2 regions of the Caballeronia sp. SBC1 genome follow, and region 1 is predicted to be linked to the other one. Evidence: predicted binding sites of a transcription regulator. Region 1 holds the regulator's gene; the other holds the start of a gene.
What was found. The regulator LexA, encoded in region 1, represses DNA repair genes until DNA is damaged. The targets are predictions, from matches to a motif close to ACTGTATNNNNATACAGT.

Region 1 (5,071 bases):
GGAACGTGTAGCGCACGAGCACCCACGCCACAAGGAAACCGAATACGGCGTTGATCAGCGCACCACCGAGGGCAGCTGTAAACGTCAGCCGATACGACGCCAGCACGCGCGGCGCCGTGACCGCGCGCACGAATGTCGCCCAGTCAAGCGTGGCGGTCTTGGCAAAGGTCGCCGCAAGCGGAATCAGCACCACGAGGCTCAAATACGCCACCGTGATCCCAAGCGTCAGGCCGAAGCCCGGCAGTGCGCTGGGCTTACGGAAAGTGAAGGTCGTCATGCGTGAATCATCCAGTTCCGCCGCGCCGCGGGGACGGCGCTTCGGGGTCGAGCTTCGGGTTGATTTCAAGGCCGTCTGTGCGGCCGTAGTGTTGTTCGTTGCTTCTTCTTTACGACTACAGCACCGCGAGCGCAAAAGCGCCGGCGATGCTGCCTTTCGAGCCGCTATGCTTACTGCGGCTGATAGATCGAATCGAACACGCCGCCATCGGCGAAATGCGTTTTTTGCGCCTTGGTCCAGCCACCAAACGAGTCGTCGATGGTGTAAAGCTTGATCTTCGGGAACTGCTTCGTCAGCGCGGCAGGAACTGCCGTGGAACGCGGCCGATAGAAATTGCGCGCCGCGATCTCCTGGCCTTCCTCGCTATACAGATACTTGAGGTACGCCTCAGCCAGCTTGCGCGTACCGTGACGATCCACGACCTTGTCGACGACCGCCACCGGCGGCTCGGCCAGGATGCTCACCGACGGCACCACAATCTCGAACTTGTCCGAGCCAAATTCCTTCAACGACAGGAACGCCTCGTTTTCCCAGGCGATCAACACGTCGCCCTGTCCGCGTTGTACGAAACTGGTGGTGGCGCCCCGTGCGCCCGAATCCAGCACGCCGGCGTTCTTATAGAGCTTCGTCACGAAGTCCTTCGCGGTCGTTGCATTGCCGCCAGGCAGATGTTCTGCATACGCCCACGCCGCGAGGTAATTCCAGCGCGCGCCGCCCGAGGTCTTCGGATTCGGCGTCACGATAGACACGCCCGGCTTGAGCAGATCCGGCCAGTCCTTGATCTGCTTCGGGTTGCCTTTGCGCACAAGAAACACGATGGTCGATGTGTACGGCGATGCGTTGTCCGGCAAGCGCTTCTGCCAGTCCGGGGCAACCAGCCCCTTGGTTGCGAGCGCATCGATGTCGTAAGCAAGCGCCAGCGTCACTACGTCAGCCTGCAACCCGTCGAGGACCGAGCGCGCCTGACCGCCCGAACCGCCGTGCGATTGTTTGAACGTGACGGTTTCACCGGTTTCAGCCTTCCATTTCTTGCCGAAAGCCTGATTGAATTCCTGGTACAACTCACGCGTCGGGTCGTAGGACACATTGAGGAACGACGTGTCGGCGTGCGCTTGCGAAATCGTTCCCGCGATCATCCCAGTCGCCGACGCTGCCCCGATCACCGCCGTGGCAAACACCTTCCTTGCACGTGCACTCCACCCCGAATTCCGACTCAGCATTGCCCCGTTCCCCGTCTTATGTGTTTGAGCAGCCGAGTCTATCGACGAGCTTTCATTATTAAAAATAATTGTTATTCATTCTTTTAGATCAAAAAGTGCTAATGAAGGCTGGAAGCGGCGTTGCGGCCATCAAACTGCCGTTGCAGCACCGTTTTGTGGTCTGTGTGTGGTTCTGACGACGTCGAACTTAAAGTAAAGCTTGAAAAGCGCCGAATACTGTATAAAACTACAGGCATCTGTTCATCCATACAGTGGACGACCGGCCATACAAGGGGCAAAAGCACGTGACCAAAATGAGCAAACTGACTGCGCGGCAGCAAGAGGTTTTCGAACTGATCCAGCGCGCGATCGAACGCACGGGGTTTCCGCCCACGCGCGCCGAGATTGCAGCCGAACTTGGTTTTAGCTCCGCTAATTCCGCCGAAGAGCATCTTCGGGCGCTGGCGCGTAAAGGGGTGATCGAATTGGCCGCGGGTTCATCGCGCGGCATTCGCTTGCTGACCAACGGCGGCCTTGACGACGGGCCTCATCAGTTCACGTTGCCGCACGCCAGCATCATGCAGTTGTCCTTGCCGCTGGTCGGGCGCGTGGCAGCCGGTAGCCCGATCCTCGCGCAGGAACACATCTCCCAGCATTACGCTTGCGACCCGGCACTGTTCTCCAGCAAACCGGACTATCTGTTGAAAGTGCGCGGTCTTTCCATGCGCGACGCAGGCATCTTCGACGGTGATTTGCTTGCGGTGCAGAAGAAAAACGAGGCAAAGGACGGGCAGATTGTCGTGGCGCGACTCGGCGACGACGTAACGGTTAAACGCTGGAAGCGTCGTCCAGACGGTGTCGAACTGATCGCTGAAAATCCTGATTACGAGAACATCTTCGTGGCCTCAGGCAGCGACGACTTTGCGCTGGAAGGTATTGCAGTCGGGTTGATTCGTTCCGGCGAGCTTTGATTTCTGATTTGATCTTGTTTGCTGATTTCTGATTTGCAGCGCGGCGGTGAATGTTCCGGGTATTTTCCGGGTGTTCCCAGTGTTCCCGCTTCCAGCCGCGCTGTGCTTGAATTCCGGCCCTATAAAGCGTGACGGACATCGCATTCGCGATGAACCGGCGCGCGTCCTATTGTTATCGATCATCGGTTATCGGAGAAACATCATGGAACGATTCGCCCGGCTGTTTTCTACTTCTTTTTTATCCGCATCGTTCGCGCCGACGGCACGTGCGCCACTGTCGTTCCGGCAATTCCGCGAGTTCGGCCGTTTGCGGCATCTGCGCTCGCTGATCTCCTGCAAGACATCGAAGCCCGTTGACACCCCCGATCTCTTCGACGAACTGCCCGTTCTACCCTCGCGGCAGCCGGCGTTCGCCCGGGTATCGCTGAGCGCGTCGGTGCATACGCAGGCCGAGCAACGTGCGCCGGTGCGGGTTTATCGCGGCGAGTCGCGGGTCATCATGGTCGGCAATATTGAAGCGGTATCGCGCATGATCGACCGCTGTATCGACGAGGAGCGGGCAGGCGTTGAAGGCGGATTGCTCGCCTGATTTTAAGAAGCAATGATATTTACAGGGATAACGCGGGGATAATTCTGGCGCCGTTGCGGTCCATCTAGGGGTTGAGTCGTCTCCAGTCTCTGCTCTTGCATTCGAGCCGCATCCACTTCATCAGCCAAAAGGCCCCTTAGCGTATGTCCCGTACCAGCAAGTCCGTTGTTATTACGTTGTTGGTTGTGGCCGTCGTGGCCGTACTCGGTGTGATTTATGCGTCGCCGTATATCGCGCTAGACCGGTTGAAACGCGCCGCCGACGCACGCGACGCCGAAACCGTGAATCAGTACGTCGACTTTCCGTTGCTGCGTGAAAGTCTGAAGGACCAGGTCGGCCAGTTGCTGACCCGCAAGATCGACATACAGAAGAGCGGTAATCCGTTGGCGATGATCGGCGCCATGATTGGCGCGGCGCTAATCGGCCCGCTGGTCGATTCGTATGCAACGCCCGACGGCGTGGCCGCTATTCTCAATGGCATACCGCCAAGGGGCGATCCAGGCGAGAAACCGCCAGTCCCGTCCGAGTCGAGCGGCGCGGTTGTCGGTGCTCCGGGAGCCCCACAGGCGCCCCAACCCGCCGCGCCCGCCCAACCGGCACCTGCCGTCGCTTCGCCGTCCGCACCAAAATCGCCGCCGCAAACCACGGCGGGGTATCGAAGTTTCGATACTTTCGCGGTGAACTACCAGCATGGAGCCGGCGATGCACGCTATTCAGCCATTCTCCGGCGCTACGGGTTGTTTTCGTGGAAACTGGTCGCAGTGGAGTTGAACGACGACTAGGCGAGCCGTCAGCTTTCTTGCAGCAACGGGACTGTCCGTCCAGCTGCTGCTGTCTGCCCACCACTATCTGCCGATTGCCGGCTTGCTAGCTGAAAGCGGCACCGGTTTAGCCGCCTGCCGCTCTCAGCAGGCCCGTGGCCACATCAGACATTCGCCTCGGCTTTCGCGGGTTTCGCCGCATGCGCGGCATCCTCCTGCTCGGCAGATGTGCCCGTCGGCGACACCGCCACCAGAATGCTGCAAGACACCCGATCCATGAGCGGCGTGTTGCCCGAGCCCATCCACCAGCGTGCAAGGCCCGTGCGGCACCGATGTCCCACCACTACCAAATCCACTTGCAAGCTCTGAGCGAGCCCGGCAATTTCATCGATCGGATGGCCGAACGCAAAGTGGCCCTGCGCTGGCACGCCCCGCTCGGTCAGCCATTCCACGCCTTCGCGCAGGATGTCCCGGGCGGCGTCTTCGAAACGGCCGCACGCCATATCGGTGAGAAGGCCGGCGCTTTGGGCGATGCTGGAACGCATGTCGACAACGGCAAGCACATGCGTTTCGGCTTTCAGGTCGAGCGCGAGATTCGCGCCGTCACGTAACGCCTTACGCCCTTCGCGGGATCCGTCGTAACACAACAGGATTTTTCGGTAGCTCGCCATGGTGGTTCTCCGCGCTGCACAACGGCAGCAAAGGGCATCGAAAAAACGGTCGTCAAATGTTGCAGATTCTGCCCCGTGGGCCAGGTGGGCGACAAAAACCCGGGCCGCGTTGCCTTCATCATGGTGCGTCGCTGAAACGGTGGCAACGATGGAAAACGCTAATGCGGCCCGGTTGCTCGCGAAACGCCAAGCGGACACCGTGCCAGGAACGTGAATCCCTTGATGGGCGGACTTTTCAGCCGTTGATGCGAGCGTTGCAAAAGTGCCCGGCGACCGCGAAATAACCCGCGTGCGCGCCCGCAGTGCAGCGTGCGAGGCGGGACGCGCCTCGTTGGTGCAATCGATTAAACTAGTTAGCTTGTCTTCAGGCCCAACTTCAGACCCGGCTTCAAACCCATTCTCCGACCCAACACCTGAGTTTGCGCATGTCAGATGCAGCAGTGTTACCCAGCGATGCAACCCGCACGACGGCCGCGCCGCTAAATCCGGCGATCGAGTTTATCGACGTCGAAAAGCATTACGGTGACAAGACGGTCGTCAATGGCCTGTCTTTTCACGTCCAACCCGGCGAGTGTTTCGGCCTGCTTGGTCCCAACGGGGCGG
Region 2 (5,071 bases), 920 kb from region 1:
CGTCGTCGCCCGCTTTCAGCACTTTCACGATCGTCCCGCCGTTGAATCCTCGCGTGGCAAGAAAACGCGCTTGTTTCGCACGTTCGGCCGGCGTCGTCGGCGGTTCGCCGAATTTCTTGCTCCAGACCTCGCGGGCGCGAGTGAGCTCGGTTTTCTTCAACTCAGCGCCAGCATCCTGAATCAGCGTTTCGTCGATACCGTTGCGCTTCAGCTCATTGACGATCCGGCTTGTGCCAAGACGAGTGCCCCGCCGATGAACCACGCTCTCCACAAATCGCTCATTCGATAACCACCCTTCACGCTCCAGCGCGTCGAGCAAGGTATCGAGGGAATCGCCTTCGCCCAGATGTGGCGTCAGCTTGCGCGACAATTCAGCGCGGCTATGTTCACGACGCGATAGATAACCCAGCGCACGGCCGCGCAACGATAATTGCGGCCCCTTTCGCTTGGAATCGTCGGTTGCAGGGGTTTTGCTTCGTCCGGTGGATCCACGCGAATAAACCGGTTCGGCGACTTGGCTTTCGCTAACTGCCTGTGTTGCGGATGGCACGCACTGTTCGAAGGGCTCAAATGGATCGGCTATGTCGGTGCCTGTTTCTCCAACCACGCCCGGAGAAATAACTGCAGGTTTGGATTGCGATTTGCGGGCAGCTTTCGCAGGAGCGACCTGTGATTGAACAACTGCGTGTGCCTGCTCCAACACCGCCCGAGCGCGCCTCAAGCGTTCCTCGGCGTCGACCGCGTCCAACGCAGCTACCGAATCAGGCTGCGCGGGTTCAATTTGTTGCTGTCCAACTTGCGGCGCAACCACAATATCGGCGATTTCGACGCTGTGCTCATCAGCGGGTTTTGCCGACTTCGGCGGGGCGCGACGGCTGGTTTTTCGGTCGGTAGATCGCTCGAAAACATCCTCACCATCAGCAGGATTAGGTGAAGATTTCCCACGCGTACCTAGACCAGACGCTTTGCGCCCGGTCAACCCACCACGTCCAAATTTGCTGCGATCACTCGATCGTTCGTATTCAGCCGGGGCATCTGCCGAAACGCGATCCGACGCCGACCGCGCCGACGCCCCGCCGCCAAACGACCCACGTTTCGGATACGCACGATCACTCGACCGTTCGAACACCGGCTCGTGGTCCTCCTGCGTGGTTTCACCCGCAGCCGCAGCCTGCAGACTCGCGGCGATCGCCTCAGCCTTGCTGCTGCCAGATGACGCGGACGCGCTCGAACCACCCGAGCGTCCAAAGCTGCTTTTGCTGGCGAAGCTGCTGCCGCTGCTACTGCCGCCACTGCCAGCGCTCTTGCCGCTGGAAAACCCACCGCCCTTAAATCCACCGCTCCCACTCTTCTCGCCGGAAACCCCACCGCTCTTCGAGAAGCTGTTTCCAAACGAACGACGCGCCGACGCAGATTTCTCCGCACCGGCGCGTTCGCCTGCTGCTGCGCGGTATCGATCGCTGCTTCGTTCGTAGCGGTCGACTCCTTCCTCGGCGTCGGGACTTTCGTCCTCGTCGCTTATGGACTTCGAGCCGTCCGGATCTTCCTTCACGTCCTGCTCCGCGTCACGATTTGAATCGCGATCGGTCTTCGATCCGAACCGGCTCTTGCTGCGCATCATTTTTACCGCCTAAAACTCATTCTTCTTCATCCGCCACTTCGGCAACACCCGGTGCGACTGCGTCGGCCATTGCATTGACGCCTAGCGACTCGCGAATCTTGTTTTCAATTTCACGCGCCATTTCAGGATTCTCACGCAGGAATTCGCGTGCGTTGTCCTTACCCTGACCAATCCGTTCGCCGTTATAGCTGTACCAGGCGCCTGCCTTGTCGACCAGCTTGGCCTGCACGCCCAGGTCAATGATTTCGCCCTGACGCGAAATACCTTCGCCGTACAAGATGTCAAAGATGGCTTCACGGAACGGCGGCGCAACCTTGTTCTTCACCACTTTCACGCGTGTTTCGTTGCCGATCACTTCGTCGTTCTTCTTGATCGAACCGATACGACGAATGTCCAGACGCACCGATGCGTAGAACTTCAACGCGTTACCACCCGTGGTGGTTTCCGGATTGCCGAACATCACGCCAATCTTCATGCGGATCTGGTTAATGAAGATCACCAAGCAGTTCGTACGCTTGATCGTGCCGGTCAGCTTGCGCAGCGCCTGCGACATCAAACGTGCCTGCAAACCAGGCAACGAGTCGCCCATTTCGCCTTCAATTTCAGCCTTTGGCACCAGTGCCGCGACCGAGTCGATCACGATCATGTCGATGGAACCCGAGCGCACGAGCGCATCGCAGATTTCCAGCGCTTGCTCACCCGTGTCCGGCTGCGAGATCAGCAGGTCCGACGGACTCACGCCAAGCTTTTGCGCGTAAGCGATGTCGAGCGCGTGTTCCGCGTCGATAAATGCCGCCGTGCCACCGACCTTCTGCATCTCCGCAATCACTTGCAGCGCCAGCGTGGTCTTGCCCGACGATTCCGGACCGTAGATTTCCACTACGCGTCCACGCGGCAAGCCGCCAACGCCCAACGCAATATCCAGTCCGAGCGAGCCGGTTGACACCACTTGAATGTCTTCAATGGCTTCGCCAGCGCCGAGTCGCATGATCGACCCCTTGCCGAATTGCTTCTCGATCTGCGCGAGCGCGACGGCAAGCGCCTTGCTCTTCTCTGCAGACATCCCGCCCGGGCCTTTCTTGCTATCTTCCATGAATCGTCCTTTGCTATGATGAACGGCGTCTGGCGCATGCCCTTGGGACTTTTTTCCGGCCGGGCGCACTGCTGCAGACACTGTATAAAAAAACAGGTATTTTTGCAAGTCCGATCGAAGCGCGTAGTTTCAGCGCCACGTTCGACCCTTGCGAACACCACTACACCTGGAGACCGCCGCGCCGGGCGAATTGCGGTGCCGGCAATGCTTTTTGCGCACACTACGATGCGAATCCTCATTGCCGAAGACGACAGCATACTCGCGGATGGTCTCATTCGATCACTCCGCCAATCGGGCTATGCCGTGGATCATGTGCGGCACGGCGTGGACGCGGACAACGCACTGTCGCTACAAACTTTCGACCTTTTGATCCTTGATCTGGGCCTGCCCATGATGTCCGGACTGGAGGTCCTGAGACGCCTCAGAGCCCGCAATTCCCAGATGCCCGTGCTCATCCTGACGGCCGCCGACAGTGTCGACGAACGCGTCAAAGGCCTCGACCTTGGCGCCGACGACTACATGGCCAAACCGTTCGCACTGAACGAACTAGAAGCCCGCGTGCGCGCCCTTACGCGGCGGGGCGCGGGTGGCGGTCCCACAGTCGTCAAACACGGCGCGCTTTCGTTCGATCAGGTCGGGCGCCTCGCGTCCATCAACGACCAGGTCATCGAATTATCTGCACGCGAACTCGGCGTGCTCGAAGTCTTGTTGCAACGGGTTGGCCGGTTGGTGTCGAAGGAACAGCTCGTCAACCACCTTTGCGAGTGGGGCGAGGAAGTCAGCAATAACGCGATCGAAGTCTATGTCCATCGGCTAAGAAAAAAAATCGAGCCCGGCGGGGCGCGGATCATAACCGTTCGCGGGTTAGGCTATAGCCTTGAAAAAGCCGTTGCCGCGGTGGCCACTTCTGTACCGCCCTCCCCGGCAAACGCCGACGAGCCTGTCTCGCCCAGTCTGCCGCATAAGTAAGCAACCACGAGTAACTACGCCATGGGCTCGCCAGCATCCCCCGAGCGCTCCGCTCCGGCGTTGCGCGAGCTGTCACGTGCTTCGGCGGATTTGCCCGAAGCCGACCCCGACGCTTCCCGCGACGCGCGTTACGCGAATCCGTTCGCACCGCCCGACGAGCTTGAGCCGGACGGGGAGCCCGCGCCGCGTTCGCTATTCGGCGAAATCCTGGACTGGATGCTCGCGCCGCTGCTACTGCTGTGGCCAATGAGCATTGCGGTCACGTATCTCGTCGCCAAGTCGATTGCCAATGGGCCGTTCGACCGCGCGCTGGAGACGGATGCGTACGTGCTCGCGCGGCAGATCGCGCCAGTGAACGGCGTCGCGGAATTACGCCTGCCGAACGCCACGCGCGACTTCCTGCGCGCGGATAACGTGGACAGCGTGTTTTTCCAGGTGCTGGGCACGCGCGGCGAGCTGGTAGGCGGCGACGCCGATATGCCCCTGCCTCACGACGATGACCGGCCGCAGCCCGGCATCGTGGAATTTCGTGACGATGTGCTGCGAGGCAACGACATTCGCGTCGCTTATACGACGGTGGAAGCGCCAACGCTCGCTCATCCGGTGCTGGTCCAGGTGGCCGAAACGCTCGATAAACGCAGCCAGTTAGCCAACGACATCATCAAGGGCGTGATCCTGCCGCAGTTCGTGATCTTGCCGCTGGCTATCGTTCTTGTCTGGTTCGGGTTGTCGCGCGGGCTCGCGCCGCTGCACGCGCTGCAAGCGAATATTCGCGCCCGTCGTCCCGACGATCTCTCACCGCTCGAAGCCAGCCGCGCGCCGCCGGAAATCGCGCCGTTGGTGGCGTCGTTCAACGATCTGCTCAACCGGCTCGAGCAGAACATGCAGTTGCAGAAGCGGTTTATAGCGGACGCCGCGCATCAGATGAAAACGCCGCTTGCGGGCTTGAGGACGCAGGCAGAGCTTGCGTTGCGGCAGGATGTATCGGCGGAAGTGCAGCGCTCGCTTGAACAGATAGCGACGAGTTCCGAGCACGCGGCGCGGCTCGTGACGCAACTGCTCGCGCTGGCTCGAGCGGAGAACCGGATGTCGGGGCAAATTTTCTCGCGCGTGGAGTTGACCGATCTCGCGCGGCTCGCTGTCCGCGACTGGGTGCAGGCGGCGTTGGCCAAACGGATGGACATTGGTTATGAGGAGCCGCCACATCCGGTCGAGGTTGAAGGCAACGCGGTGATGTTGCGCGAAATGCTGTCGAATCTTATCGATAACGCCATTCGCTACACCCCGCCCGGAGGCCGAATCACGGTCCGCGTGCGCACTAACGAGTCCGACACGCGGCACGTCTTTCTCGACGTGGAGGACACGGGGCTAGGCATTCCTGAAGCGGA

Region 2: recA (recombinase RecA) is a predicted target of LexA. The motif match lies at 2,794-2,811, and genes of this name have one in related genera.

Annotation. Positions count from the first base shown of each region.
Region 1 covers NZ_CP049156.1:1,635,340-1,640,410, reverse strand. The annotation lists gene cysT (sulfate ABC transporter permease subunit CysT) at 1-277, opposite strand, end outside; gene SBC1_RS07255 (sulfate ABC transporter substrate-binding protein) at 448-1,497, opposite strand; gene lexA (transcriptional repressor LexA) at 1,791-2,447, shown strand; gene SBC1_RS07245 (hypothetical protein) at 2,650-3,036, shown strand; gene SBC1_RS07240 (DUF2939 domain-containing protein) at 3,180-3,818, shown strand; gene SBC1_RS07235 (universal stress protein) at 3,962-4,468, opposite strand; gene nodI (nodulation factor ABC transporter ATP-binding protein NodI) at 4,894-5,071, shown strand, end outside.
Region 2 covers NZ_CP049156.1:717,173-722,243, reverse strand. The annotation lists gene recX (recombination regulator RecX) at 1-1,621, opposite strand, end outside; gene recA (recombinase RecA) at 1,638-2,714, opposite strand; gene SBC1_RS03100 (response regulator transcription factor) at 2,940-3,683, shown strand; gene SBC1_RS03095 (sensor histidine kinase) at 3,705-5,071, shown strand, end outside.